4 regions of the Shewanella sediminis HAW-EB3 genome follow, and region 4 is predicted to be linked to each of the others. Evidence: predicted binding sites of a transcription regulator. Region 4 holds the regulator's gene; each other region holds the start of a gene.
The links. The regulator sigma-54, encoded in region 4, starts transcription at its own class of promoters, with help from an activator protein. The targets are predictions, from matches to a motif close to GTTGGCACGNNNNTNGNNT.
Positions count from the first base shown of each region.

Region 1: a site for sigma-54 is predicted at 1,879-1,897, ahead of fliD (flagellar filament capping protein FliD). Genes of this name have one in related genera too.
Region 2: a site for sigma-54 is predicted at 4,102-4,120, ahead of SSED_RS19680 (LiaF domain-containing protein). Genes of this name have one in related genera too.
Region 3: a site for sigma-54 is predicted at 2,848-2,866, ahead of SSED_RS14635 (molybdopterin oxidoreductase family protein). Genes of this name have one in related genera too.

Region 1 is NC_009831.1:62,023-69,816, reverse strand. It holds gene SSED_RS00310 (hypothetical protein) at 1-142, shown strand, start outside; gene SSED_RS00305 (flagellin N-terminal helical domain-containing protein) at 732-1,526, shown strand; gene fliD (flagellar filament capping protein FliD) at 1,923-3,299, shown strand; gene fliS (flagellar export chaperone FliS) at 3,313-3,693, shown strand; gene SSED_RS00290 (hypothetical protein) at 3,662-3,988, shown strand; gene SSED_RS23570 (flagellar hook-length control protein FliK) at 3,978-5,129, shown strand; gene SSED_RS00280 (flagellar basal body-associated FliL family protein) at 5,145-5,603, shown strand; gene SSED_RS00275 (RNA polymerase sigma factor FliA) at 5,614-6,336, shown strand; gene motA (flagellar motor stator protein MotA) at 6,352-7,209, shown strand; gene SSED_RS00265 (flagellar motor protein MotB) at 7,209-7,794, shown strand, end outside.
Region 2 is NC_009831.1:4,583,572-4,591,365, reverse strand. It holds gene SSED_RS23765 (flavodoxin domain-containing protein) at 117-3,002, shown strand; gene SSED_RS19685 (hypothetical protein) at 3,076-3,282, shown strand; gene SSED_RS19680 (LiaF domain-containing protein) at 3,378-4,031, opposite strand; gene SSED_RS19675 (response regulator) at 4,402-4,767, shown strand; gene SSED_RS19670 (hypothetical protein) at 5,129-5,788, shown strand; gene SSED_RS19665 (amino acid ABC transporter ATP-binding protein) at 5,971-6,696, opposite strand; gene SSED_RS19660 (amino acid ABC transporter permease) at 6,689-7,369, opposite strand; gene SSED_RS19655 (basic amino acid ABC transporter substrate-binding protein) at 7,377-7,794, opposite strand, start outside.
Region 3 is NC_009831.1:3,376,999-3,384,792, reverse strand. It holds gene codB (cytosine permease) at 1-827, opposite strand, end outside; gene SSED_RS14645 (lipoprotein) at 1,360-1,782, opposite strand; gene eco (serine protease inhibitor ecotin) at 2,042-2,629, opposite strand; gene SSED_RS14635 (molybdopterin oxidoreductase family protein) at 2,909-5,113, shown strand; gene SSED_RS14630 (DmsC/YnfH family molybdoenzyme membrane anchor subunit) at 5,149-7,209, shown strand; gene SSED_RS14625 (hypothetical protein) at 7,438-7,794, shown strand, end outside.
Region 4 is NC_009831.1:868,150-875,943, reverse strand. It holds gene SSED_RS24425 (calcium/sodium antiporter) at 1-281, shown strand, start outside; gene SSED_RS24420 (KpsF/GutQ family sugar-phosphate isomerase) at 321-1,298, shown strand; gene kdsC (3-deoxy-manno-octulosonate-8-phosphatase KdsC) at 1,386-1,937, shown strand; gene lptC (LPS export ABC transporter periplasmic protein LptC) at 1,934-2,491, shown strand; gene lptA (lipopolysaccharide transport periplasmic protein LptA) at 2,478-3,131, shown strand; gene lptB (LPS export ABC transporter ATP-binding protein) at 3,128-3,859, shown strand; gene SSED_RS03735 (RNA polymerase factor sigma-54) at 4,000-5,493, shown strand; gene hpf (ribosome hibernation promoting factor) at 5,560-5,847, shown strand; gene ptsN (PTS IIA-like nitrogen regulatory protein PtsN) at 5,850-6,293, shown strand; gene rapZ (RNase adapter RapZ) at 6,290-7,138, shown strand; gene SSED_RS03715 (HPr family phosphocarrier protein) at 7,131-7,406, shown strand; gene mgtE (magnesium transporter) at 7,519-7,794, shown strand, end outside.

The DNA.
Region 1 (7,794 bases), 810 kb from region 4:
AAACGACTTTGATGATGAGCTAAAAAAAACACTCAACAGCCTCGAACGCTTAATGCAGGCGACCCCTTTCACATTGCAGATGACTTCGGTGATGGCTCAGGCTAATGTCACCCGCTCTCAGGTCTCTTCACTACTGCTCTGATAAACCGGCTGTAATACCAATCAGTATAAGAAAGTGATCTGCTCAGCGTGTTTTTTGGTAACTAATTCAAGGCGGATGGATGATGGAATGGTTGTTCCCTTGTGAGGCCATTCAACGCAGAAGTAGGCAGCCAAAAACACGCCAATCAGGCGAGTTTTAGCGCATCCGATGCTGTGTTAACGAGCTTGAACGTAGAACAACTATGCTCTTCACTCGTTGCCTTGCCTCAGAAGCGCTAAATTCTCGCTGAGCGATCACATCTTTATACTGATTGGTATAATGGGTTACAGCCTTCAACCCTTTCAGTCCGGAAACCTTCGCGACTAAAGCCGCTCCTACATGGAGAATACCTAACTAAAACAATGACTGGAGCCCTAAATCAAGATTCTGAAACATGTTCATAATGACTAGTAATACCCGTTTCAGCCTCCCTCACGCTCTCAAAACAGATAAAAACAATATCAGATAAAACAATACCTTATGTAAATCCTGTCATTTTTTTCATTAACAATTTTCAGTTTTCTAACTCGATGTCGTTTTATTGTTTATGACACACAACGAATAATTTAAAAATTTTAAGGAAGACATTATGTTATCTGTTCAGACTAATAATGCATCAAATATCGCACAAAACTCAGTAAACAAAAGCAACGACCTACTTAGCAATGCCATGGAGCGTCTATCTACGGGTCTACGAATCAACAGCGCGGCCGACGATGCTGCGGGTCTGCAGATTGCAACACGTATGAACGCTAACGTAGTCGGCATGGAAACGGCTAACCGTAACGTATCTGATGCGACCTCTATGCTACAGACTGCCGACGGCGCACTGGATGAACTTACCACTATCGCTAACCGCCAGAAAGAGCTGGCGACTCAAGCGGCTAACGGCGTGAACTCAACAGAAGATCTGGCGGCACTGGATGCTGAATTTCAGGAACTATCGAAAGAAGTAACACGTATCGTTACTGATACCGAATACTCAGGTAACAAGCTGTTTGCAGAGTTAGAAGCGGGCGTTACCTTCCAGATAGGTGCTTCAAGTGGTGAAACTTTAGATGTCACCACAAATGCAATTACTGCAGTAGCCGGCGACCTTAAAGCGGGCGCGAATGCCGCTATCGATCTTGTTGATACCTTCATCGACGAAGTTGGTGCTGAACGCTCAACACTAGGTGCTAACATCAACCGCCTGGGTCACACAGCCTCTAACCTGACTAACGTCACCGAGAATACTAAAGCCGCAGCAGGCCGCATCATGGACACTGACTTTGCTGTTGAAACTGCAAACATGACCAAGAACCAGTTATTGGTTCAAGCTGGTACGAATATCCTATCATCAGCCAACCAAAACACTGGTTTAGTAATGAGCCTGTTAGGTTAATCCTGACACGAGATGTATTGCGACACCGCACTGCATATAGGGGCCTTGAGGCCCCTTTTTAATATCCGCAATCTTCCTGCAGCCACCTCCCATCACCTCCCCCCCCCCTCTCTCACCTACTTAGTGCCCTCTCTTTATTCTGGTTTTTCTCCTGCTTTTATTCATACCCGCTTTAGAGCAAAGCCTCCAAGGTCGCCTTATTAAGAGTTAAGCAATAAACGTGCGTCGAACTCCTCTTGCGGTGACCTTGTACGGAAGTTCCACTTCCCCCCGGTAAGAACATCTACGGAAGAGAATGCGACACACTCATCAGACAAAACAAATAAAGAGCAACAAAAACAGAACCTTAACTATTGGCACAAAGCTTGCCATGTCCCTTTAATTGGAGGAGAGATAATGATTTCAGGTATGAGTGGATCCCAGTTTGCAGAACAACTCATCGGCGCTGAGCGAATGGGTAAAGATCAGCTGTATCAGAGCAATATGACTAAGCATCAGACCCAGCTTGATGCCTATGAAATACTCGAAAAAAGCCTGAATCAGATGACCAAAAATCTGGAAAAACTAGATGGCGATGCCTTCGACAGCAAGACCTCGACCGTAAGCGACGATAACGCATCGATCACCGTCGAAAGTGGTGCCGCAACGGGTAGCTATGACCTCTATGTCAAACAGCTGGCTCAGGCCCATCAGATATCCAAGAGTTTCAGTGGTGAAGATGCTGCTCTCCCCACAAGTGGTGTGCTCACTATCCAGGTTGGGCCGGATGTAGCAGACACCTTAACCCTGGATATGGCGGTATATAACCCAGGCGGTAACGCCACGGTCTCCGATCTCACCGGGATGATCAACAGCCACCCGGATAATCCGGGAGTACAAGCTTCATTGGTGCGCACCGGCGGTCAGGTTGAACTCATGCTCTCCTCTACAGAAACCGGCGCCGACAGCACTATCGACGTGAAGATGGATGGTGCTGACTGGGGCATGACCGAGCGCAGAGCGGCACAGGACGCCGAGCTTACCCTCAACGGTATCGATATAAAAAGCAGCAGTAACTACCTGAATAACGTCATCGATGGAGTGTCTATTGAGCTTAATAAGGCCCACGGCGTGGGCGAAAGCAGCACCATAAAAATAGAGTCAGATACCGATGCCAGTGAACAGGCGGTTAAAGATTTTGTGGACAGTTTCAACGAGCTGATGGATCAGATAAACCAACTGACACGTTCCATGGGAAGTTCGGTGCTGGATGACATCAATGACGACAATGATAAAGACAAGGATGAAGACGATGATGATGACGACGATGACAGCCCCTCTTCGGTCACAGAAGATCAGCTCGGCGCATTAAAGGGCGATTCGAGTGTCCGCATGCTGCAAAACAGCATGAGAAGCGCCATCTTCGATCCAGCATCAAACGGGATGCGTCTATCGGATATCGGCATTGAGATGACTCGAGAGGGTAAATTAGAGATAGATGAAGACAAGCTAGCCAAGGCCCTGAAAGATGATCCCGGTGCGATAGAGGCCATGTTCACCGGCAGCGATAATTATGTCGACAGAATGGACGGCATCATCGATCCCTTCACTAAATCCAACGGCTATTTAGATCTTAAACAAGAGAATCTGGATAAGCAGATCACCCGAGTCGAAGACAACATGGCTCGCCACGATTACCAGATGGAGCAGAGGTATCAAATCTACCTCGCCCAATTTACAGCAATGGAGGCCACCATCAACCAACTTAACTCGGCCAGCGCATTGTTTTACTAAGGAAACTGAAATTATGTTGAATGAGCATGACCCCTTTAATGCATATAAACAGACCAGCCTCGATGCCAGGGCTGCAGCGGCGAATCCTCACGAGATGGTACGCATGTTACTCGATGGTCTTTTAGATGAGATAGAGCGGGCAAGCGGCTTTATGCAGAGGCGCAGTTTTGAGGATAAAGGTAAGAGTATTAATAAGTGCCTCAACATAGTACACGGGCTCGGATCTATGCTCGATTTAGAAAATGGCGGTGAAGTTGCCAGCGGGCTAAACCGCCTCTATGACTACTGCAGCCGTCAACTCGTTACCGCCAGTGTTGAAAATAACACTCAAGCTTTAGAACCCATTACCAAGGTAATTTCGAATGTCAGAGAAGGCTGGGCCAACCTCAATTGAACTGTGGAAGCGATTTGAAACGGCGCTGCAAGAGTATGCGAACGCTGAGGATTGGGACAAGGTGGTAAAGGTGAATGCATTGATGGTTCTGGCACTAAAAAAAGCAGGTAAACCGGCGACGAAATCACAACTCGTCGCCCGTAAAGCTCTGGCAACGACCCACGCAAACATACTGCAGAATCTGCATCAGAAAAAAGACAAGTTGCAGCAGGATATCCACCAATTTAAGGGGCAACAAGATGGCCTTGCCGCTTATCAACTCACCCGCTTAAGCGGAGAAATTAATGATATCTAATGTAATCGACTTAAGCTCGGGCATAGGTGGAACAAAAGACTCTTTGACAGGGACTAAGATCGCCAATTCGCAACAGGAAGAGCCAGGAACACAAGCCAGCTACTCAGCGTGTTCCGCCTCAAGCATCGCTGAACGGATACCTGAGCAAGAAGCGGCGATCGTATCTGACTTACCCCCGGTTGGGACATTGAACCTATTAATCTCACCCGCACAAACCCAGGTGTCAACGACCCAATCCGGTCAGACGTCACCCGGTCAATTCATGATATCCGGTGAATACCAGGCCTCACTCAACCCGTCAGGTGTTGAGACGCTTAATCGATTCTTACATTTAAGTAATGATCAGAATCAGACTGCGCCTCCCTTCGTCACATCGCCCCCCCTCCAGGGCGGAACTTACTCTGCTTCAGATGCAAGCAAAACGAGCGCTCATAACACAGCGCAAGTATCACAACTGCAGACACTGACAGGCAAAGCGAATGAAACACCGCTTTCACTGAATCAGACCCAAACATCTTCTCTGCCACTACCTGAGCAGCCGGGAGGTAAACATCCATTTTCCTCACAATTTAGTGCGAGCCTTTCCGGGGAAAGGAATGCCAACCTACACTTGCCATTAACCCTGGCAGAGTCTCGTCTATCCGATGTTAATGAGGCCGCTGTTCAGGTATTAGCCGGCGGCCATAGAACTCAGGCCCCCGTGAGTCAATGGGGTCCGGTACCCGTCACTTCAGCAGCACCATTAGCTCACCAGGCCCAAGAGATGCTTTCGCCATTACGGGAGCAGATCCGATTTCAGGTAGACCAACAGATAAAACAAGCGGAGCTGAGACTGGATCCTCCCGAACTCGGCAAAGTTGAGCTGAGTATTCGATTGGATGGAGACCGACTCCACATTCAGATGCATGCCGCAAACGCCTCCGTTAGAGACTCGCTTTTAATTGGGTTAGAGCGCTTACGTGCCGAACTCGCTATGGATCACGGCGGGCAGATAGATGTCGACATTAATCAGGGCAAACAGGAGCAGAGAGAGTCCTCTCCCGAAGCCTCCTCAATCTCACTGGCACGTGGCGATGAACCAGATAATCACAGTACAAAACATGACAGTCAACAGAGTAATCAAATCGATCTGTTAGCCTAATTTAGGAGCTTTAAAATGGCATTTGGTAATAGTAGCGTTAGCAAAAAATTTTCATTCACGTTTGTTATTCTTTTATGGAGCGCTGGAATATTTTGGGTCGGATGGCAATCACCAAGCATTATTGGCGGCCCATTTGTGACTCAGGAAAAAGAATCGAATACAGCAAAGTTTTATCCATTAGACCGATTTGTAATCTCCGTACCAGGAGACAAGTACCCCCACTATCTGCTGCTTGAGATGGCACTTAAAAGCAGCTCACCAAATGTAAGTCGTACTCTGAAGGAAGCCGATCCCCTCGTCAGAAATTCACTAATGAAGATGTTTTCCCGAAAACATTTTAACCAGCTCAATGACTCTCATCAGCTCGAAGCGCTCCAAAAAGAGGCGTTGGTCCTGCTTTCAGGGGTACTGTCCGACAACCATTACTCCATAGAACTCGAAGATGTGCTCTTCACTCGTATGGTTATTCAGTAAGGGGAATAGGATGAATTCGGGTCAATTAGCCTACCAGGAAGCAAGCGATGAGCAAGTCCCCAATAGACTCAGCGAAAATCAAGTGATGAGTCAATACCTGCCTCTTGTGAAGCGTTCTATCTCTCAGCTTAGAAGCCATTGTGGAACGGTACTCGCCATAGAAGATATGGAACAGATAGGAATGATGGCACTTCTCGAGTCATCACGCCGTTATCCGGGTGAATATGATAACGGGTTTATCTCCTATGCCGGTCAGCGTATTCGAGGAGCAATTCTTGATGAGTTAAGGCGTCAGGATTGGCGTCCCCGTCCCGTCAGACAACAAGCCCATGAGCTGAATGATACGGTTCGAAAGTTAACTCGTTTACTTGGGCGAGAGCCGAGTGATATCGAAGTGGCTGAGGCCATGGGGCTCAACAGAGAGGAATATAGAGAGCGCCTCTATGCCTCACAATCTGAATCGATGAAGAGTCTGGATGACATGTTGAGTGTCGGTGCTCACTTTCCCGATAAAACCAATGTCATTGAGCAATTTTCCGTCCAAAAGACATTAATCAAAGCAATATCCAAATTAAGTAAAAGAGAACAGCTAATTCTGTCGCTTTATTATCAACATGAACTCAATTTAAAAGAAATTGCAGGAACACTGGGATTAACTGAAACGCGGATTTGTCAGCTCCACAAGCAGGCAGTGAAACACCTTCAAGAGATCTATCAACAGTGGGAACGTTAGAGGCAGGAAAGCGCTATGAGTAAATTATTAGGATTATTAATTATTCTACTATCGGTATTTGGTGGTTATGTTTGGGCTGGCGGAAATTTAAGTTCATTATGGCAACCTGCTGAAATATTAATAATCTTCGGTGCAGGTGTCGGCTCTCTTATCATTGCCAATCCTAAAGCGGTACTTGCCGATATGTATGCTCAGTTACGTGAACTGCTTTCAGTCGAAAAGGAAGATCCTGAACTCTATCCCCAGCTCTTTGGACTAATGGGAATGTTAATGAGCCAAATCCAGTCACAGGGGCTGAGAGTACTCGATGAGCACGTAGAAAAGCCCAGAGAAAGCTCACTCTTTCTCATGTATCCAACGGTACTCGAACATCCCAATGTGCTGCAATTTTTAATCGATAATCTACGACTTCAGTCCATAGGCAAAATATCTCCACACGATCTGGAACATATCTTAGAGGAGGAGATCTACCGAATAGAGGAAGACAGGCTAAGACCAGCTCACGCCTTAGGCAGGATTGCTGAAGCGATGCCTGGCTTCGGTATCTTAGCCGCAGTCATGGGGATCATCATAACGATGTCCAACATCGATGGACCTATCACTATGATAGGGGTGAAAGTAGCAGCAGCGCTGGTAGGCACCTTTATCGGAATTTTTGCCTGCTACTGTCTATTTGAACCAACATCTAAGGCCCTGGAGCATTTAGTTGAACGCAAGTCAGCCCAGCTTCGCTGTGTTGCCGCCATGCTTACCGCATTTGCCAAAGGCAAGCCTCCCATGATTGCCATAGACGCCGGTAGAAAACAGATCCAAAGCGAAAACCGCCCCACATTTATCGAGCTTGAACGTTGGATGGTGGAGCAAAAGAGCTGATGGCGATTAAAAATGAACCTTTAATCATTAAGAGGCGAAAACGTCAGAAACGATCCGCGACACATGGCGGGGCGTGGAAAGTAGCGTTCGCAGATTTTACCCTCGCGATGATGGCCCTGTTTATGGTTTTGTGGATCTTACAAATTGCCGATCAGCAAGAACGAACCATGATAGTGCAATATCTTAATGGAGACATGTTTGCCTCTGGCTCAATAAATCCCTTCGACCTGAGCCAATCGCCATCCATGATCGATCTCCAGGGATCGATAGCATTGCAGCAAGCCATTATCCCAGCTACCGGAACCGGAGTAGAGAAAGCCGGGCCGGCAATACACAACCATATACCGGTTGGTGAGGATAACGCCAAAGCAGGCAGAGGGCCCGAGCTTAACTCATTAGTCCCTGGAAAATTTGAGACTCAGGCTCAACTCGAGTTTTTAGCCAGAGAGGTCGATAGTGTAATAACAGAGGTTAATCTCTCGGCAAATGTAGAAATTAAAGTCGTCCCTCAAGGCGTAAGAATACTGATCCACGATAACGTACATCAGTTTATGTTCACCAGAGGCAGCTCAAATATGAAGCCCT
Region 2 (7,794 bases), 1.8 Mb from region 4:
TCACTGCAGTAAGTCATAGCAATGTCATCCGATAAAATGCAAGTGTGAACTGGCTTACAGACGATTAAGGCTATCTTAATTACCCTTCACCGATGAACAAACAACCAGCATCTTCTATGAAAAAGAACTTAGGCCCCCATCTCGAGAAACTGTGGCTCTTGTTTGCATGGAGCACATTGATTCTAGCCTTCATCATAGGGCATATCGCGGCGAAGCCCGACTACCTGACGATGGCTAAGAGCCATTTCTCAAATTTTAATCTGGTTCCTTCCAAAGACTATACCAGTCTGCCTGTGGTCTTTGTGCCCGGAGAGGATAGCCAAAGCAGCATCTCGGGTGGCGAGGCCGTGGTCATCGCCGCCGGTACCGGCTATGGCGGGCCATTCGTGCTGGGGGTGAGAGCCCAGAAAGGTGAGAACTCCGCCCGAATTAAAGAGGTGGTGGTCTTGTCGCATAAAGAGACCCCCGCATACCTGCAAAAGCTGATTAATAACAATTTTTTCAGGCAGTTTATCAATAAATCGGTCACCGATAATTTTCTGTTAGAGGAAGATGTCGACGGTATTTCCGGCGCAACAGTGTCGTCTAAGGGCTTTACCAAGGCGATAGGTTTGGCCTTGCACCAAGGGGCTCAAAGTCATCTTGGATACGAGAAAACCTGGCATGAAGTTGAGTGGTCGCCGGGGCTCAATGAAGCCCTGATGGTCGCCCTGTTTTTGATGGTGCTGGTGGTCGTCTATGCGCCGAGACAGATAGCTAAACCGTTTAAGTTGATCTTACCTTTTGCCAGCCTGGCCTTCGTTGGGTTTTATGTGAATGCCTCGATTAGTCTGGGTACTCTGGCTGGTATCGCCATGGGCTATGTTCCCGAATTCAGGCAATATCCCATCTGGTGGATCATTGTCGGTGGTGTGCTGGGCGGTATCCTCCTCTTGGGGCGCAACCTCTATTGTGGTTACCTCTGTCCTTTCAGCGTGATCCAGGATCTACTGCAAAAAGTAAGCGGTATCAAGCTGGCTCTGCGACCGGGCATGGCCAGAAACGCCAGACGCGTCATCTATGGCCTGAGCTGGTTGGCGCTTATCTTGATCTTCCTGTCACGCCACCCGGCCTTAGGTTCCTACGAACCCTTCGGCATGATGTTTTCACTTCAGGGGATGGGCATTCAATGGTACATCTTACCCTTTAGCCTGCTGGGTTCCTTCTTTGTGCCTCAGTTCTGGTGCCGCCTGTTCTGCCCGGTGGGTCTGTATCTATCCGAGGCGGTGCGTCTGCAGCATGCCACGGTTCGCACCGTAGGCAATATCTTAGTGAAAAATGTTACCGGACGGCCGAGTGATTCGAAAATTATTGCCGATAGTTACTCCAAGGCGACCGACACGCTTACCATCTTGTTTGCATCTCAAACCGGTAACTCGAAGCATCTGGCTTATCAGTTAAAAGCGAGTTGCGATGCCAATAGCTTGCCGGTGCGCATCGCGTCCATGGCCGACTACGATACCGATAACCTGCAGCGCGAAAGTCACCTGATTATCGTGACCAGTACCTATGGTGAGGGTGAGCCACCCGAGAGTGCCGAGGGTTTCTATCACACCCTCTTTGCGGACAATGCCCCACAGTTACCCGATCTCTCCTATTCGATACTGGCTCTGGGTGACACCAGTTATCGCTTCTTCTGTAAGACAGGCATAGACTTCGATGAGCGTCTTAGCGAGCTTGGAGCACAGCGCCTCCATGAGCGGGCTGAGTGTGATGTCGACTATGATGCCATGGCGGACACATGGATAACTTCTGTCATTAAGGTGCTGCAAAATCGACTGGAAGCCAGCTGTGCCAATGCCGTTATGCCCATCGAATCGACGGGAGCGGAGCAGGCTTACTACAACAAGGCGCGTCCATTTTCGGCCCGTCTGTTATGCAATGACAGACTCGCACCCGATGCCTGTGAAAAAGATTTTCGTCATATCGCGCTGTCACTGGAGGGCTCGGGGATCCAATATCAGCCAGGCGATCTGCTGAGCGTCTGGTTTAAAAACGACGAGACAGAGGTCGCAACGCTGCTGGCCAACTTGTCTATCCCGGCCGACGTCGAGGTTGAAGTTGATGGCAACATCAGAACAATTTCACAGGCCTTGATTGAAAATTATGAGCTGACCCAGTGTCACCCTGCCTTTATCGAAAAGTATGCGACGCTGAGTCAACAAGCCGAGCTACTTGGTTTAGTGGCTGACTTCGATGGGGTGCGTGACTATGCACGTCGCCATCAGATCTTCGAGTTGGTACGTCTCTATCCGGCCCGACTTACGGCGGAGCAGTTGCTGTCATCTCTGCGCAGATTGACGCCGAGAAAATACTCTATCTCCTCCAGTCAGTCGGACGTTGGTGAAGAGGTTCACTTAACGATAGCCGTGGTCGAGTATATGTCGGGTCAAGGTGTCGAAAGTCATCGATATGTGGGCGGAGCCAGCGGCTACCTGTGTCAGCGACTGGCACTGAATGCCGAGGTGAATATCTTCGTCGAGGAGAATGAACACTTCCGTCTGCCAGAACACGGCGATGCGTCCATGATCATGATTGGTCCCGGCACCGGCGTTGCGCCGTTCAGGGCATTCATGCAGCAGCGCGCCGCGCAAAAGCATACAGGTAAGAGCTGGTTATTCTTCGGTAACCGTAATGAAGAGCTCGATTACCTCTACCGGGATGAGTGGCAACAACATCTGGACTCAGGCGTATTGACCCGTATGGATCTTGCCTTCTCACGGGATCAGCAACAGAAAATCTATGTTCAGCATCGTATCGAACAGCAGGGCGCGGAGTTTTATGGCTGGCTCGAGCAGGGCGCGTATATCTATATCTGTGGCGATGTCTCACACATGGCTGTCGATGTAGAGAAGGCGATTTTGCAGGTCATCGAACTCCATGGGGAGATGTCCTGTGATGAGGCATTGAAATACTATGAACGCCTGAAACATGAAAAACGCCTGTTGAAAGACGTCTACTAACGGACGTCTCTCAACCGACGCCCCTATGGGCGCACAGGCACTGCAATTACAGATAACATATGAGGCACCGATTTTGAGTCAATCAAACAATACGGGTCATGAACAGAGTGGGAATAAGGGCAGCACATTCGAAACTAAAATGAGTTTTGGTTTGGGGATGATCACCCTACTGCTCATCTTTGGTTATTTCTATGAATCGTTTCAGGAAATTCAACGTCAGGAGATCATCGTTATCGCCATCGACAGAATAGAAGCCGCTTCAGACGCGAAAAAAGACTGAGGCTAATCGTTAACAGTCATCACCCCGACATCGACCCATAAGGATATGGGCTCGATGTCACTCCTGCTTCCGGCGACAGTTTGTAGCGATAGTATCTAACGCGCTTTCATATCGAACGCACTCTTCAGATTATTGGCAAACTCGATAAATTTCTCTTTGATGGTGCGCTTAATTGAAACATTGAGTGAACCCAAAACAACCTTGCCTTCGATAGTGATGACAGGTGCCTGGCGGTTAGCCAGCGACGGGGCTCTGTTTTCGATACTGCTGACAATCCCGTAGGTTTTGCAAACCACGTTGATCCCCTCCGGAACATAGATAATGGCGCCGCCCAGAACACAATTTAATTTAATGGTGACATGCTGGTGCTGAAAAATGGCGTCGCTAAAGTCCAGCGTCGACTCACCTAAGATGTTGCGTACATTAATCACCTTAGGCACCTGCCACTGGCCGCTGCGTTCATTATTACCGAGAATACAATTTAAACTGAGCTGGTCATCCTCGGTTTTATTTGAATAGCTTGGCGTAAATTGATGCTCTTTCTTATTGCTATAGTCGGTATCAGCCTTTAAGGATAGATCGGCAACCAGATCGAGTATCTCTCGATGGGAGGAGGAGTTCATCGCATCATCGAGTCGGCGCTCGAAGGCCTCTGCCGAGATAACGCCATGGCTGTAGTTGACGATCAACTGATCGATCACCTCTTCACGTATTTGTTCAATGGGACGATCTTCAAGGATCACATCCATGCTGTCACTCCTCTGACTTAAATTATATTCGCTTGTATATGTTTGATCTAAATGAACTCGAATGAAAAATAAGCAATTTCCGAGCCAGTAAATTTAGCTTTTAAAAACAAAAGATTAAACTTTTACGTTTTTTGCAGGTCGTAGGAGTAACCGATAATTAGTGAAAATCATCATATAGCGTCGCCTAAATCAGATTAAGTCAGCTTAGATACAAGTTAGATAAGTAAGCTGTATTAGTTTGCCATGAATGGCATCAATTTCGATGAGTTTGAGTTCTTTCGACTCCGATAGTTCGGTCTCGATTAGCAGGTATCTTTTATCCTGAATTTGGATACAATGTAAGCAACAGTGATAGTTTGGAGTGGGCGAAATGGACAAAAGTAAAATCCTGATAATTGATGATGATCCTGTGTGTACCGGGGTCTTACTCGCTATCTTAGGCGACGATTATGATGTAACGACCGCCAACTCCGGCAGTGGCGGCATCGATATATTAAGTTCACAGACGCCCGATCTTATCCTGCTCGATATCACCATGCCGGAAGTGAATGGTTATCAAGTCCTTAAGTTCCTCCAGGAGGACCCGTCACGCATCGATATCCCTGTGGTGGTGATCAGCACCTTGGTCGAGAGCTCAGATCAGGAGTTCGCTATCAAACTCGGCGCTGACGATTACGTCAACAAACCTATCATGCCAAATGTGATACAGGAGAAACTCGAAAAGTATCTCCGATAACCCTCAGCTTTGTTTTTGTCGAACGACAAAGTTTGAAAACGTTCTACTCGTTAGCCTTGGCTGGGGTTATTCTTGGCTAGGGTTAACCTTTGACAGTTTATTGTTAAGTTAACCCTAGGTTGAGTTTAGTCCGTACCTCTGTCACTCCTCTCTCTTTTGCTTCCTGCTTACTCGATCTTTCTTATTTGTGGACTCATTAGCCCGATAAATTATGAGTCACAGGATTGCTTTGAATGTAACATACTCCTAACATGTGCTTGTAGCCTACTCTCTATAGGTGAGTGCCATAAAGAACCGTTTTTAATATCGTTAGTTGATGGCGCTAGCGAAAACGATAGCGCAGTTTAAAAGGAGTTTCCCTATGAAAGCCGTTGAGCTTGCAAAAGCAATACTTGTATCGACCTCATTGATGATGATTGCCCCGGCCACAATGGCCGAGCCGCCTACTAATACTGAGAAGAAGGCTGAAAATAAGGCTGAAAAAAAGGCGATGAAGGAGCAGAAAAAGAGTGAGAAAGAGGCTCGCAAGGCTGCGGAAAAACGTGAGCGTGAAGCGAGAAAGGATGCCAAAGAATATGACCGTGAAGCGCGCAAAGACGCAGAAGAGCGTCAGCGTGAAGCGAGAAAGTATGACAAGGAGTATGATCGCGAGGCGCGCAAAGATGTAGAAGAGCGTCAGCGTGAAGCGAGAAAGGATGCCAAAGAATATGACCGTGAAGCGCGCAAAGACGCAGAAGAGCGTCAGCGTGAAGCGAGAAAGTATGACAAGGAGTATGATCGCGAGGCGCGCAAAGATGTAGAAGAGCGTCAGCGTGAAGCGAGAAAGGATGCCAAGGAATATGACCGTGAGGCGCGCAAAGACGCTGAGGAGCGCGAGCTTGAAGTAAGAAAGGACGCCAAAGAGCGCCAGCGTGAAGCTCGCTTAGAGGCTGAGGAGCGTCAGCGTGAAGCTAAGGAAAAGGCTAAAGAGCGCGAAAGCAGGGACTGTAAGAAAAACGAAGAGTGTGAAGAATTCCTCTGATATTTTGCCCCCGGCCTATAGCCGTATAACAGCGTTGCTGTTATACGGCTATAGGCCGGTGAGACCGCCCCTATCTATTATGGCTCGATAGAATGGGGGTCATCTTGGTACTTTACCTCAGCACTCTTACCTAGGAGCTTTTACCTAGGCATTCTCACCTAAGCACTCTCACCTCAACACTCTTACCTCAACACTTTACTCAAAAAGGCCTGAGTTCTTGCCTCTTTCGGTGCGCTGAACAGGGCTTCCGGCTCGCTGTTTTCTACGATAACGCCGCCATCCATGAAGATGACTCTGTCTGACACATCTCGTGCAAAGCCCATTTCGTGGGTGACGATCACCATGGTCATCCCCTTGTGAGCCAGAGATTTCATCACATCGAGTACATCACCCACCATCTCAGGATCCAGCGCCGAGGTGGGCTCATCGAACAGCATCAGCTCAGGTTTCATTGCCAAGGCACGAGCGATGGCGACCCGTTGTTTCTGGCCACCCGACAGGCTGGACGGGTAGGCATCGGCTTTATCCTGCAATCCTACCTGCTCGAGTAACGCTTCGGCTTCGCCGTCGGCCTCTTTCGCAGTCATCACCCCAAGCTTTACCGGGGCGAGAGTGATGTTTTGTTTAACCGTTTTATGGGGGAACAGGTTAAAGTTCTGAAACACCATGCCCACTTTCTGCCTTAGCTTATCGATGCAGGCGCCAGACTCTGTGATAGATTGACCATCGATAAGAACATCCCCTTGAGTCGGTTGCTCAAGCAAGTTGATGCAACGCAAGAAGGTACTCTTGCCACTGCCCGATGGGCCGATCACACTGACGACTTCGCCATGGTTAATCTGCTCATCTATCCCTTTCAGCACTTGGTTATCGCCAAAGCTCTTATGTAAATTATTAATCTTAATCACTTTGCTTTAACCTCGTTTCAAATTTAGACAGTAGTAGGGTGAAGCTATATGTCAGCAGCAGATAGATCAGCGCACAGGTAAATAGCGGCACACTGTCTTCGAAGGTACGGCTACGAATGATCTCACCGGCGCGCATCAGATCGACGCCACCGATAAAGCCGATCACAGCCGTCTCCTTCAGTAACACGATAAATTCGTTACCCAGAGAGGGGAGAATATTCTTAATCGCTTGAGGAAGTATCACCTCTTTCATGGTTGCCCCATGGGATAGTCCCAAGGAACGTGCGGCCTCCATCTGGCCCTTATCGACCGCCTGGATCCCGGCGCGAATGATCTCAGAGATATAGGCACCGCTATTGAGGCCGAAGGCGATGATGGCGGCGGTGATCTTGTCGATATCGAACGCGGCCAGCACAATAAAGTAAAGGATCACTAACTGCACAACTACCGGCGTACCACGAATAATCCCAACATAAAAATTAGCCGGCCAACGCAGGTACCACTTAGATGACATCTTCATCAGGGTGGTCGTCACCCCCAATATTGAACCCATTATCATGGCAAAGAAGGTCACTATAAGCGTGACTTTAAGGCCATTTATGATGAGGTAGATACCGATTAAGCCATCTTCCCCGATAGGGGTAAACAGTGAAGCGTTAATTGCATCAATCATTATCGGCTCACTTCATATGCTTGGCGACAAGGGCGTCATACTCGCCGTTGTGCTTCATGGTCGTCAGGGTGCTGTTGATGCTGTGCAGCAATTCAACTTTCTCTTTGGTGACCGCAAATCCATAAAACTCGGGGTCGAAATCCAGTTCAACCATCTTAAGCCCGGGATTCTTATCCAGAAAGCTGGCCGCAGGTTCACTGTCAAACAGCACCAGATCGACCTTAGCGTTTTTAAGCTCCATGATGGCCTCAAAACCTGTGTTGAAGGCGGTGACCTCTTGGCTGTAACTCTTGGCCATGATATCGCCGGTGGAACCCAGCTGTACCGCGATATGTTTACCCTTAAGGTCATCGACACTCTTTATGCTGGTGTTATCTCTGTTGACCAGCACCACCTGCGTCGCTTCGTAGTAGGGATCGGAAAAG
Region 3 (7,794 bases), 2.5 Mb from region 4:
ATATTTAACCCCAGTATGATGATGGCGGGGATCAATAACCCCTGGGCTATCATCACCTCGGATATATCGGACTGTCCTGTTGCCGCCGCACCCGCCGCGCCAAAGATAAACATCAGTGAGTTACCGATGAAAAAGGCGAACATGGTGACAAACACCGCATTCATAGGCTTCTTGCCGAAGCGCACAAAATCGGCGGTCAATGTGCCAGCGGAGATAAACGAGCCAACCACTAACACCAACGCAGTTGAAAACTCCATGGGCTTATCGGGGGTGAATGCCATGAGACCATCTACTCCTCCCATAGTGTCAACGGCTTGCAGTACCGAGAAACCGCCGAACAGGGCGATAGCGGGGACGGCAATGGCGGATAGGATCATGATGGCAGCAATGCCGAAGTAAACGGTGGCGGTCATAAGCAGACCCGAGATAATGATGAGGAGGTTAGTGTCTATGCCTGTTGCCTTATGCACCGGGATGGCAAACATGGCGACCCCAACACCGAACCAACCCACTTGTGTGCCGCCAAGAATAAGAGAGGGAAGCCAGGAGCCTTTTAAACCGAAGGAGTAACGAGCGAGGAGGTGGGTTGAGAGGCCGGATTGAGCACCGATGTAACCAAGAAATGAAGTATAAATGCCGAGAATTAAATTACCGATGAGAACCGCGAGAATAAAATCATTGAAGGAGAGTCCGGTTCCCAGTGTCCCTCCCGTCCACATACTTGCTGAAAAGAAGGTCAATCCCAGCATCACCATGGTGAGAGAGAGGATACCTTTACGTGCCGATTGTGGAACCGGCCCTAAACTATAATTGTTGTCGCCTGCCATCTGTTACCCTCAGTGGTTTGTTGGATAAATATTGCGGCTTACCTGAAAGCTTCTCGTTTATAAATAAATCATAAGGATCTTGTTTTATAGCGTCTCAGACAAACGGCGCGTATTCTAGAGATAAACAAAACTTTGTCAATGATATTTTTGAGGTGGATTTGGAATGGTCTTTTTTGTTATTTGAGATTATCTTTTAATTTAGATGTTAATAGTATTTGTTGTTAGGTAAGTTATGTTTAATTACTTTTATACGGAGTATTTTGTTACGTGTTGCCGCTTAAATGTTGAGGGTGGTGCTTGTAACTGTTAATTGCTTTGGTTGGGATAAGTTCCCGATATCTAACCTTGAATGACAAAGTGGGCGAGAGTCTACAGGAGGGACCAGCAGGGGGGATAACTGGAGTGCTAACGACGAGTAATCGGGCGATACTCATCGTTAGTCAGTGAGCAGCAGTTGTCATTAATCGTTAAACAATTGCTGGCCAGCAAGTATTACGCCCGAATCCAATGCCTTGTAGGCATCATCTTTCCATCATGACTTGCTTAAGTGACACTCTACCTTCAACTCATTGCAGATCCTGAATATGCCTTGTTTCATCGATGCTATGTGGCTGTCTGTATCAATGCGGGCATCGGATGCAAGGATTAGCTGAGAATGCCCGGCGTCCAGTTTTGATATTTTAATGCTGACAGCATATGAGTCTTTAGTTGTCTCCTTAACTAGCTCAATCACTCTTTCTCGCTCATTTTTCGATGTGATCTCAAGTTCAGTGTTGTTCTCGATCGTATCTACCGCAACGCGATAAACATTATCGGCTTTCGCCTTTATATTGACCGTGGCGACCTTATGTTGTGAGCTCGTATAATAGACGATAGAGCCAAGGGCTAAAGCGCCTAAGCCAGCGCAGCCAGAAAGTTGTGATGCGAACAGGATAATTAAAAGTAGACGTTTCATGATAATAAAATAAAATGCTGGTAAGTTTGTGGAAAATACATCGTCATCAAGCGAGTGGCCAGGGAAATATTTTATAGAGGTTGTTTGTAACGCTGGATAAATGCTATTTGTTACACTTGTTAGTGTTGCGTGTATTTTTGTTTTGTTAGGTTTAAATATTTACCATGATGTTCAAAGCCAAGATGTTATCTTGGCTTTGATTATTTAATCGCGTTAATGAATGATTAAAACCAGCGGACTAAATCTTACTTGTTGACCGTTAACTATTTTCAGCTACAGCTGATTTTGAATAGTTGAATTGGCTCTCTACTTTCCATACACGGTATCTCAGCTCGCTCCCCTTTGGCAGATAGAAAACCTTAGCCAGACGGCTATCGTAGTTAAGCTTTAGCTCGTCTCTTATCTGCACAAACGCCTCTTTGTGCTCCTCTTTACGTATGCAGGCCATACGTGTGCTCGGTCCCTCACTGATGCTATCTACCTGATAATAGGTGTAGCCCCAACCTTTAACCGAGTGCTGCTTAAGCTCACCCGTTAGCATCTGCTGGTTACAGTCGACCATCTTGGTTTGTCCGATCTGTATCTCAACCATGTAGTTTGATTCGTCACTCAGCTCCGGCAGGGTCAAGATGTGCTGCTCCATGTTTTCATCCGGCGTTGGGAACATTTTTGTCGTTTCCTGACGTTGATAATCTGTCGATGAGAAGGCTTGGGTGGTGATCATATTCTGATTATGTCCGCTTGGGTGTACCGGGCTGGTTGCCAATGCATTAAATGAAAGAAGAGAGAGTGCTAAGGCGGTTGTTGAGAATGCGTGCTTAGCGGCTTTTAATGTCAATGAGTTCATGAATGCTCCAAAAAATAGATAGATGTGCTTGTTTAGATAACCTTATAAACGGCACAAAAAAGAAAAGGGGTTAATTATTTCGAAAATTTTTTTATTAGCAAGATTTAAAATCAGTTTGCTCAATAGGGGCTTGCACCAGTTTAAGGCGAAGGCACTGGTTTTGAGCAGGTTTTTAAGTGTGACACTTTTTATCTGGTTGATTTTAAATGGATAAATCCTGTGGCATGAGTGCTGCATTTGGTTCGGGAGAGTTAAGTTATTGGAACCGGGGCAGAAATTATGTTGTTTGGTCGCAAGAAGAGAAAGCCGATTGCAATACCCGCCAAGAAGGTGGCAGAGTGGAAATACACCACCTGTAATTATTGCTCTACGGGCTGTTCCATCGAGATAGGTTTAGATGAGCAGCAAAAGATAGTGACGACACGAGGTCATGCCGGCGCCGATGTTAACCGTGGCAAATTATGCATTAAAGGCATTCTTGAGCATGAGCTGTTCGATAGCCCGGGCCGAGGCACTGAGCCGCTTATTCGTGATAAACATTTTAACCCTTTTAAGCCCACCTCCTGGGACCATGCGCTGGATACCACGGCGCAGCAGATAAAACATATTCAGCAAAAATATGGCCGTGATGCCTTCGCTATCGTCTCGTCGGGTCAGTTGTTGACTGAAGAGTTTTATACCTTAGGCAAGTTAGCCCGTGGCGTTATCGGCACCAATAGCTATGACGGTAACACCACCTTATGTATGGCATCGGCGGTGAGCGGTTATAAACGCTCATTCGGCGCAGATGGACCGCCGGGTTGCTATGATGATTTTGAGCATACCCACTGTTTAATCGCATTTGGCTCCAACCTTCCCGAGCAACACCCCATCATCTATTGGCGTCTCAAGGAGGCACTGGAGAAGCGTCACTTCCCCTTAATTGTGGTCGACCCCCGCGTGACCATGTTGGCGCAATTTGCCGATATTCATCTGCCCATCACACCGGGCACGGATTGCGTGCTGATCAACGCCATGATGCATGTGATCATTAACGAAGGCCTGCAAGATCAGAACTATATCGATGCCCACACTCAGGGTTTCGATGAGGTTAAGGCGCTGGTTCAGGACTACAACCCTAAGCAGGCACAAGATGTGTGCGGTATCGATGAAGATACCATACGTAGTGTTGCCCGTATCTATGCTAAGGCGCCGACGGCCATGAGTATCTGGACCATGGGCATTAACCAATCGACCCATGGCTCAGATGGCGTTGCCAACATTAATAACCTGAATATGGTGACCGGTAATATTGGTAAGCCGGGGGGCACCAGTTTGTCGATCACGGGTCAGTGCAATGCCATGGGCACCCGTGAATGGTCATCCTGCTCCGGGCTGCCCGGTTATCGCTACCTTGAAAATGAAGCCGACAGGAATGAGATAGCCGAGTTCTGGGGCATAGATCCTGAGTTCTTTCCCAAGAAGCGTGGTCTCTCACAAACCGATATCTTTGCGGCCATCGAAACCGGCGAGATAAAGGGCTTATGGATCGTCGCGACCAACCCCATGACCTCAATGCCCAATACCGCGCGCATTAGAAAGGCACTGGAGAAGCTGGATTTTTTGGTGATCCAGGATGTCTATCAAGATGTGGAAACCAACCAATATTCCCACGTCTATCTTCCCGCATCGGTCTGGGCTGAAAAGGAGGGGGTACACACCAATACCGAACGCCGGGTTAACCTTATTAACAATGTGATGCCCCCCTTTAAAAATGCCAAGCCGGATTTTTGGATCTTCAATCAAATGGCCAAGCGGTTCGATAACGGTCAGATGATCCATTTTCCCGAGGCGCCCGAAGGGGCGTTCGAAGAGATGAAATACCTATCAAAGGGCAGGCTGGCCAATGGTCAGCCGAGGCAGTTAGATATCTCAGGCATGAGCTACGCCAAATTGGAGGCGGCCAAAGGGATCCAGTGGCCATACCGGGAGTATGAGGTCGGTCTTAAGGGGATCGCGAGACTCTACAGCGATGGTATTTTTCCGACGCCCAATGGTAAAGCCAACCTGCTGCCAATCAGCTTTTATAACAACAACGAGCAACCCTGTCAGGCATATCCGTTTTGGCTCAACAGTGGGCGTGTGGTGGAGCATTTTCATACCCGCACCCGCACCGGAAAAATCGGCAACTGCAATAAGTTCAGTCCAACCGCTTACATGGAGATGAACCCGGATGCGGCGCAGGCCTTGGGTGTCGAGCACCAAAGTTATGTTCGTCTCACCAGCCGCCGCGGGGACGCCGTCGTACTGGTGCAACTGACCCAAAGAGTGCCGCGCAACATGGTGTTTATCCCGTTTCATTTTCACGACTGCGTGAACCGCTTAACTCTGGGGCTGCTCGACCCACACTCGAGGCAGCCGGCATTTAAACAGTGTGCAACCCGTATCGAACCTATCGAACAGGCCGAGGCCGCACGCATCAATGCAGAGCGCCGCGCGTTTTAACGTGATAAAAACCGGGTGAATTTAAGGAGCGATTTATGAGCAGATCTACCATTGAAGGCGCAACAGATAAGGTATCTCCAAAGTGTGGGGATGTGGGTGTATATATGCCCGGGAAAACGATAAAAGCGGCATCTAATCGACCCGAAGTCGGACAGGAGCAGTTGGGGCGCTCCAACCATTGGGAGGTGCGCCCCCAAGAGCAGGCCTATGCCTATCTGCCCGATCCCGGGAATAAGAGTGAAATTGAAAACCGTTACGGCAAACGTATCGATCTGGTGGAGTTGACCGACAACCCGGTGGGGCGATCCTTGTTTATTAACGGTAATCCTGAGGTCGGGACGAATCCGGATCGTAATAAGCAACACGGTTTCTTCTTCACCGCCGATAACTGTATCGGCTGTCATGCCTGTGAGTCGGCCTGCTCGGAGAAAAATGATAATCCCGCTCATCTGGCATTTCGCTCTGTGGGTTACGTCGAAGGAGGCACCTATCCGGATCACAAGCGAATGAACATCTCCATGGCCTGTAACCACTGTGACGACCCGGTCTGTCTGAAAGGGTGTCCGACCCGGGCCTACACTAAACACGCCGAGTATGGCGCCGTCTTGCAAGACCCTGAAACCTGTTTCGGTTGCGGTTATTGTACCTGGGTGTGTCCTTACAATGCCCCGCAGCTGGATCCGGTTGAGGGACGGGTCTCTAAGTGCAACATGTGTGTCGACCGCCTCGAGGTGGGGTTAAAGCCCGCCTGTGTGTCGGCCTGTCTGGGTAATGCGCTGGATTTCGGTGTGATAGAAAATACCCCCGAAAATCGTGAGCAGTGCAAAACCACCATTCCGGGCTTTCCATCGCCCGAGATCACTCAGCCTAATATCCGTTTTCAACAAACCAAATCGCTGCCCGAGGAGATGACGCGCACCGATGATATGCCGGTTAAATACTGTAAAGGCAGCGATGGTCAATATCGTCCAAAGGTAGATCAAAAAGTCGGTAAGAAGATCTATTGGAATCTGCCTAAGCTTAACAGCCGTGAAAATCCGCTGGTCCTGTTTACTCTGCTGGTTCAGGCGGCGCTGGGCACCTTTATCATTCCTTTTTCAGGGGCTTTATTCGGCGTAGAAACCTTTAAGCTGTTTATGGCATCGAACCTCTTTCTGCCTCTGGTGCTCTTGTCGTTAGGGATGACATCATTAGGCCTGTTTATGAGCGTGACACATCTGGGTAGGCCCTTTCGTTTCTATCGTGGCTTCAATAATCTGCGTTACTCGCCCATGAGTCGTGAAGGATTCGGATTAGCGCTGTTTTCGGCCTTTTTGGGACTGACTGCGCTGCTTCTTGCACCATCCAATCTCTGGGTAAATACAATGCTGACCAGTTTAGGGCTAGACCTAACCTTGCTGACATCAACTCTGCCGCTTGAGAATGGCGTCGTAATCACCGGGCTATTGGCTAGCGCTTCGGGATTAGCGGGCTTGTATTACATGAATCAGTGTTACCAGATTAAGGCGAGGCCGTTCTGGAACCATTGGCAAACGGCGACCAGCTTTGTGGGCAACAGTTTGTCTCTGGGAGCCATGGTGAGCTGCATGGTTATGCTGCTTTCAACCGCAGTCGAGCCTTTGCCTTTGATGCGCGCAGTACAAGCATTTGGTTTCATATTTACTGCGGGACTGGTTATCGAGGCCGTAGGTCTTATCGGTCATAACCGGACATTTAATCGAAGTGAAGATGAAGGCGGCGCCGCACATTACATCCAGTGCACCAGCTTCGGTAAAACTTACCTGCTACGCAACGTGTTACTGGCCGTTAATATTCTCGCCGCGAGCGGCTTGTTATTAGCGGGCTTCTTAGAAGTGAGTGAGTCTCCGGCGAGTCAATCGATAGCAAATGAGCCGCTTTACCTCATTGCCTGGGCAAGCGTAAGTCTGATTAACCTGATCACGGCGATGATCGGCAGGGCGCTGTTTTATAACTTAGTGATCCCAACGACCATGCCTGGCGCCTTCTTCTGGAAAAACAAAGGTTTTGAGCAACACGCCAGAGACATAGGTTTAGCCGATAACCCCGCCACCGGGGTTGCACCACTTGCTCATTGACCTCAGTGGTGCTCTGAATAACAGGATGGCTTATTTAAGGTTGAAGTGTACACCGGCTCGTAGCAGGTGAAGCATATGGATAATAAAATTCATATAATACGACCTACGCAAAGCAATGTAACTGCTTGAACAAATGTGAAAATAAGTGTTCTGTTTTTTTATTGCCTGGAGGGGGGAAACGCGCATTATACTTATCTATGTATAGGGTTATCTGGCTTCGGAGCGAATATGGAACCTCATGGAGAATATAAAATTGAACTTATGAATAATATTGTTCATGTTTTCCCTTCAGGAGGGTTCAATGAACAAGGAATTATTGAATTACATAAGAAAATAGCTTCGATCGCTCCTCATGATAAACCTTGGGCTTTACTAGAGCACCCTAAAAATATTGCCGGTTTAACTCCTGAAGCAGTTGAGCAGTTAATTAACTCTTATCAAAACCTGGGTAAGCTCAATTGTGTCGCGGCTGGCTTAGAAATTTCTTCGACCTGGCGAAGGGTGTTTGAGACATTAATAGTGGATAAAGTGGACATTCCGGTATACCTAAATAGCGATTCTGACAAACTCGAACAGTTAATTAAA
Region 4 (7,794 bases):
TGGCCGGTGTGCTCAAGAAAGAAGACGATCTGGCAATAGGTAACATAGTCGGCTCAAACTTATTCAATATCCTCGCAGTACTGGCATTACCAGGCATTATCGCTCCCGGAGAGGTTGATGCCGCGGCCAGCACGCGAGATTTTTATATGGTACTCGCAACCAGCAGCGCCCTAGCTGTTCTCATATTACTTAGTGGACGCGTTCGCCAATTAAAGCCTTGGCATGGTGTTGTGTTACTTTGTACTTTTGTTGCGTATCAAGCAGTCCTTTTTCTCGCTTAATCCCGAGAGTGATAAAGCCGAATCAACAGAGAGATAAAAATGGTAGATGAAACTCAATTACGCCAATGGGGCAGAAATGTTATCGATATCGAAAGAAATGCTCTCGATAATCTATACCAATATGTAGATTCTGCAGAGTTTGCCACGGCGTGTCGGTTAATCCTCGAATGTACCGGTAAGGTCATCGTCATGGGGATGGGCAAATCCGGACATATAGGTAATAAGATTTCGGCAACCTTAGCCAGTACTGGCACCCCCGCATTCTTCGTGCACCCCGGTGAAGCCAGCCATGGCGATCTTGGCGTTCTGAGTGAAAATGATATCATCTTAGCTATCTCCAACTCAGGTGAAGCCAGTGAAATTCTCACCTTGATGCCGGTGATCAAGCGAATGGGACTTCCAATCATCGCCGTTACGGGTAAGCCCGAATCGAATATGGCAAAGCTGTCTATCGTACACCTGTGTATCGAAGTACCGGAAGAGGCTTGTCCTCTGGGGCTTGCGCCGACCTCCAGCACGACTGCCACATTAGTTATGGGGGATGCTCTAGCCGTCGCACTGCTACAGGCCAGAGGGTTTACCAAGGATGATTTTGCCTTGTCACACCCAGGCGGTAGCTTAGGCCGAAAATTACTGCTAAAAGTCAGCGATGTTATGCATAAAGCTTCCGAGCTCCCTCTGGTCAGCCATAATATCTGTATCACAGATGCGCTATATGAGATCTCAAAGAAAGGGCTGGGAATGACAGCCGTCGTCGATGATGATAATAAACTCGTCGGTATCTTTACCGATGGCGATCTGCGCAGGGTTATCGACGCAGAAGTCAATCTGAGAAAGACCTCGATAAGTGATGCCATGAGCAGAGGCTGCGTGACAGTTTCCGATGATATTTTGGCAGCCGAAGCATTGAAAGTGATGGAAGAGAAAGACATTAACGGCCTGATTGTCATCGATGAACAGCAACAGCCAATCGGTGCATTGAACATGCTGGATATGGTAAAAGCGGGAGTGATCTAGCCGTGTCAGCGCTAAGTTTAGTGCGTCAAACACGGTATTACTGCAGGTTTAAGAATTTAGGCAAATTTAAAGCGGGAGGCGCTTAACATGTCACATCAAGGTTTTTACGGTCCCATAAGTGAAGATGTTTGGCAAAAAGCAAAAAATATCAAGTTACTCATCTGTGATGTTGATGGTGTCTTCTCCGATGGCCTGGTTTATATGAGTAACAGCGGTGAAGAGCTGAAAACCTTTCATACCAGAGACGGCTATGGAGTCAGGTCTCTGCTGACCAGTGATATTCCTGTCGCTATCATCACAGGGCGTAAATCTCAGATAGTCGAAGACCGTATGACGGCGCTTGGGATCACCCATATCTACCAAGGCGTAGACGACAAGATGGTGCCATATCAGGACCTGCTCACTCTCTATAATGTCAGCCCGCAGCAGGTCGCCTATATTGGTGATGACATGGTCGATCTTCCGGTGATGAAGCAGGTGGGATTATCTGTGTGCGTCGCCGACGGACACCCTTATGTTAAACAACATGTCGACTTCACCACGCATATTCGTGGTGGCCACGGTGCATTGCGTGAATTGACGGATCTTTTGTTACTCAGCCAGGATAAGTTCGATACCGCTCATGGAATGAGTATATGAATAGAGTGACTCTGGCCATTATCGCTTTCTTTGGTACGGCCTTAATACTTTATTGGCAGGTGCAATCGAAAAGAGGCGAAGAGGAGGTGGCAATAGATGCCAGCCTTCGACCAGACTATGTTGCCGATAATCTGCGAAGCGTAGAGTATAATGAGTTAGGCCTGGTTAATAGCCGGGTTACAGCGACACATATGGAGCATTTTGAAGAGGCCAACATGACCTACTTCACACAGCCCATCTATCTGGTTTATCCCGATAAGGGACAAGCTCAATGGCGTCTTCAATCGTCTCAGGGAACACTGAACAAGAAATCGGGTAAAGTGATTCTGGAGAAGGATGTTATTATTGATGCGATTAGCCCGGAAGAGCCTGTTCAGACAATTAAGACGACTTACCTTGAATTAGATCTAAATACTATGGTTATGACATCGGATCGCGATATCTATATCACAGGTAGCGATTTTATGATTAAAGGGGTTGGACTCTACGCAGACCTTAATGCTCAGAGTGTGCAATTAACCAGTCAGGTTGAAGGAATATATGAAGCAAAATAAATTACTTATCATCGCCTTACTATCTATAGTTAGTTTTAGTGGTATGGCTAAACTGGACGATCTAAAGCAAGAAGTTAAGATCTCTGCCGCCAGCCAGGAAGCGGATATTAAAAATAACCAGATCATCTTCAATGGCCCCGTCGAAGTCACGCAGGGTTCAGTAAAGATCCTGGCCGATGAGCTCAGGGCATTTTCTAAAGAGGAAGGTGGCGGAAAGATACTGGTTGCAACGGGAAGCCCTGCCACCTATTCACAGATAATGGAAGATGGTCGCCCGGCATCAGCGAGTGCCAAAGAGATACGCTACGAACTCTCCAGTCGAACCCTAACCCTTATCGGGAATGCCACTCTGGAACAGGCTGGCAGCCAAGTAACGGGACACCAGATCCGTTATAACATCGCTAAGCAACAACTCATTGCTGAAAGTACCGGCAATGACAGAGTGATCACCATCATTCAACCTGAAAACTATCAGGAAGAGACAAAGCCTGAACAGCAAATACCAACACCATCAGATGAGCCAGAAAACTATCAGGAAGAGACAAAACCTGAGACAAAAACTCTAACACCATCAGATGAACCTGAGACGAAAAAAGAGACTCAGCCGGAACAAACGACTATAAAACAGGAGCCAAAATGAGCGAGATGACGCTAAAGGCCGTTAACCTCGCCAAGAGCTATAAGAGTCGTGCCGTAGTACAAGATGTGAGTCTCACAGTAAAAACAGGGCAAATTGTCGGCCTGTTAGGCCCAAATGGTGCGGGAAAAACCACCACATTTTATATGGTGGTCGGCTTAGTGCAGAGCGATAAGGGACGCATCTTTATCGACGAGGATGACCTGACCTTAGATCCCATGCATCTACGCGCCAGAAAAGGGATAGGTTATCTGCCTCAAGAAGCCAGTATTTTCCGTAAACTGTCCGTCAGAGATAACATCATGGCGGTATTACAGACCCGCTCTGAGATGAGTAACAATGAACGCGAAGAGCAGCTCGAACACCTGTTAGAAGAGTTCCATATTACTCATATCAGAGACAGTCTCGGTATGGCCTTGTCTGGTGGTGAACGTCGACGAGTCGAAATTGCACGAGCTTTGGCGGCGAATCCAAAATTTATCTTGCTCGATGAACCTTTTGCCGGCGTCGATCCGATTTCCGTTATCGACATCAAGAAAATCATCTTACAGCTCAAGAGTCGAGGCCTTGGCGTGCTAATAACAGACCATAACGTTCGTGAAACACTGGACGTTTGTGAACACGCCTACATCGTGAGTCACGGAAACTTAATAGCAGAAGGCACCCCTGCCGAAATCTTGGACAATCAGCAGGTACGGGCTGTGTACTTAGGTGAACAATTCAAGCTATAGTTAATCTATAGCATCGATTTTCAAGTAACAGATTCGTTAAGACTCGCAAACAGATAGCGAGTTAAGGGGGCAGAGAAACCCCAAAAATTATTTAGCAGGCTTTCTCATTTTATAATTACAAAATAAGGGAATAGCGGTAAATGAAAGCGTCACTCCAGCTCAAAATGGGTCAGCAGTTAACCATGACACCACAGCTGCAACAGGCAATACGCCTTTTGCAGCTTTCGTCGCTGGAACTGCAACAAGAGATCCAACAAGCATTAGACTCCAACCCACTACTTGAGTTGGATGAAGAGCAAGTCGATGCAGAGCCCGTCAATAGTGATAGTAAAGCCAGTGATGAGCCTGAATATAGCGCCTCAGCAGAAGGTGATACAGATAACGAAGGCCCACAAGATAGCTCAGCCGTCGAGACATCCGATGCACTGACCCAAGATTCCATGCCAGAAGATCTTCCCATGGATACCACGTGGGACGAGGTCTATACTGCGACCCCAAACTCCAGTTCCGGGGCAATGCGCGACGACGATATGCCCTTTCAAGGTGAAACCAGCGAAGGCTTATATGAACACCTTGAATGGCAAAAAAACCTCACCCCTTTCTCCGATAATGATCTAGCCATCGCCACCGCCATTATCGACGCCATCGACGAACGCGGTTACCTGACTCAAAGTGTCGACGATATTCTCGAGGCAATGGGCGACCCTGAAATTGAACAGGATGAAGTTGAAGCCGTACTCAAGCGTGTTCAGCATTTCGATCCTATCGGTATTGCGGCAAGAGATCTCAGTGAATGCCTCTCGATTCAGCTCGCCCAATATGCCGACACGACTCCTCATATCGGCAATGCCAAACTCTTGATCAAAGAACATTTAGACCTTATTGCCGGACGTGATTTCCGTCTGCTAATGCGCAAGACTAAATTGAAAGAAGATGATCTCAGAGAGGCGATTGCACTGATCCAGACGCTGAACCCAAGACCGGGACTGGCCATTACTCCTGGGCGAGATGAGTATGTGATCCCGGACGTCACCGTGACCAAAAAGAAAGGTCGCTGGGTCGTGGAGTTAAACCCGGATTATATGCCTAAGATTAATGTCAATCAGCACTATGCCTCCATGGCCAGAAGCACAAAGAATCAAGCCGATGGGCAATATATCCGAGGTCACCTGCAAGAAGCCAAGTGGTTTATTAAGAGCCTGGAAAGTCGTAATGAGACCCTGCTGAAAGTCTCTAACTGCATAGTGAAATTTCAACAAGGTTTCTTCGAGTTCGGTGAAGAAGCGATGAAGCCTATGGTGCTGAACGACATCGCCGAAGCGGTTGAAATGCATGAATCGACCATTTCACGTGTCACAACACAGAAGTATATGCACACCCCCAGAGGGATATTTGAATTGAAGTACTTCTTCTCCAGTCATGTCGGTACGGATGATGGTGGAGAATGTTCATCGACTGCGATACGCGCTTTCATTAAGAAGTTGATCGCAGCCGAAAACCAGAAGAAACCCCTGAGCGACAGCAAAATGGCGACGCTACTGGGGGAACAGGGGATCAAAGTGGCGAGGCGAACGATTGCCAAATATCGTGAAGCTCTGCTCATCCCCCCATCGAATCAGCGTAAGAGTTTATAAAGCGTTATTGAGATCATAAGCAAGCGTTAGTTTACATAACACAATCGGAAACGGAGGAGTAATTCTATGCAAATAAACCTAACAGGGCACCACATTGAAATTACAACATCACTACGTCAATACGTTGAAGAAAAGTTTACTAAACTTGAACGGCATTTCGATCAGATCAATAATGTGCACGTTATTTTAAATGTTCAGAAAATGCAGCAAAAGGCGGAAGCAAAACTCCACCTTTCCGGTGGTGAGGTTTTTGCTACGTCTGAAAATGCGGACATGTATGCCGCAATTGACTCCCTGATTGATAAGCTAGACCGTCAGGTTATTAAACACAAAGAGAAGCTAACAAAACATTAATAATGGAACTTAGTAAGATCCTGCAGCCGGAGTGCACAACCTGCGCCACTCCGGGCAGTAAGAAAAAGGTACTGGAACTTATCAGCGATCTTGCGGCTGTCCAGTACCCGACCCTTACCTCTCAAGAGATATTTGAAAGCCTTTTGGCTAGAGAGAAGATGGGCAGCACGGGGATAGGTAATGGTATTGCAATTCCTCACGGGAGATTAACCAATATAAGTCAACCAGTTGCAGTTCTAATCAAGTGTGAAGAGCCTATCGCTTTCGACTCGATTGATAAACAGCCGGTAGATATACTATTTGCGCTATTAGTGCCTGCGGATCAATGTGAGCAGCATTTGAGTACCCTGTCGACTATGGCAGAGAAGCTCAATGATAAGCTGATATTGAAGCAGTTACGCAAAACACAAGATGAATCAGAACTCTATCAGGTAATTACTCAATGAAACTGGTTATGGTATCCGGTCGGTCCGGATCAGGAAAATCTGTCGCCCTCAGGGTTTTAGAGGACCTTGGATACTATTGTGTCGATAACTTGCCTCTACCGCTCATGGACTCACTACTCGATCAACTTAAGGGTAGTACCGAACTTGTCGCCATCAGTGTCGACGTTCGTAACATGCCTGAGCAGGAAAAAGAGCTCGAAAAACAACTTTCCAACCTGCCTGCAGATACTGAATTACTCAGTTTCTTTCTCAACTCTTCAGATGAAGTTCTGCTGAAGCGATACAGCGAAACCCGCCGACTCCATCCACTATCGAGAAGTAAAACTTCTTTGAAAGAAGCGATTGAGCATGAAAGGATACTACTCGAGCCGGTTTCTAAGCTGGTCGATCACTACATAGATACTTCAAACCTCAATATCTATGACCTGAGTAATCAGGTACGAGAGATCTTATTGGGAACTGTAGATAAAGAACTCGTCATTAATTTTGAATCTTTCGGCTTCAAATACGGCATGCCCGCAGAAGCCGACTTTATGTTCGATGTTCGTTTTCTCCCCAACCCTCATTGGGAGCCAGAGCTAAGACCCATGACAGGCCTCGATGAACCTGTACAGCTGTTTCTCAGCCAGCAGCCTATGGTTAATAAATTCATCTGGCAAATTGAAAACCTGTTAGAAACGTGGCTGCCGCACCTTGAAAGAAATAATCGTAGCTATCTGACTATCGCCATAGGCTGTACCGGCGGACAACATAGATCTGTCTATGTCACCGACCAATTAGCGAAACTATTTAGCAATAGCAAACATATGGTTAAAGCCCGCCATCGTGAACTGAACAATGCCTAAACTGGAACGTCGGGTCACCATCTGCAACAAGCTAGGTTTACATGCCCGCGCAGCCACTAAACTCGCCATATTGGCATCTGAGTTCGATGCTCAGGTCACGATAGTACAAGGTGATAAAAAGGCGTCCGCCGCCAGTGTGCTAGGATTACTCATGCTGGAAACCGGGATGGGCAAAACCATCACGCTGCTGGGGGAAGGTAAAGATGCTAACGCCGCACTCGATGCCATCTGTGCCCTCGTCGATGCAAAGTTTGATGAGGCGAGTTAATCGCCTGAGTCTCATTTTCTCAACAACAGAAAACTTACACTCTTAGCGCCTGACTTGACCTCTTTTCATACATTACAAACTGCACAAATACACACTCTTAGGGAGGGAAGCGATGCCAGTTGAAGTACTCGACAACGAACTCACAGACCAACGTTTAAATCAGCTGACCCAAGCCCTTGGTAGTGGCATGTTCGTTCATGTGAGAAACATGCTTCATGATATGGCCGCTTCAGATGTCGCTTTTATCCTCGAGTCATCCCCTCCGAGAACCCGTCAAGTATTGTGGCAACTGATAGATCAAGATCATACCGGTGAAATCCTTGATGAACTGGGTGAGGAACTTAAAGATAACCTCATCAAGCAGATGAGTCCTGAGAGAGTCGCAAAA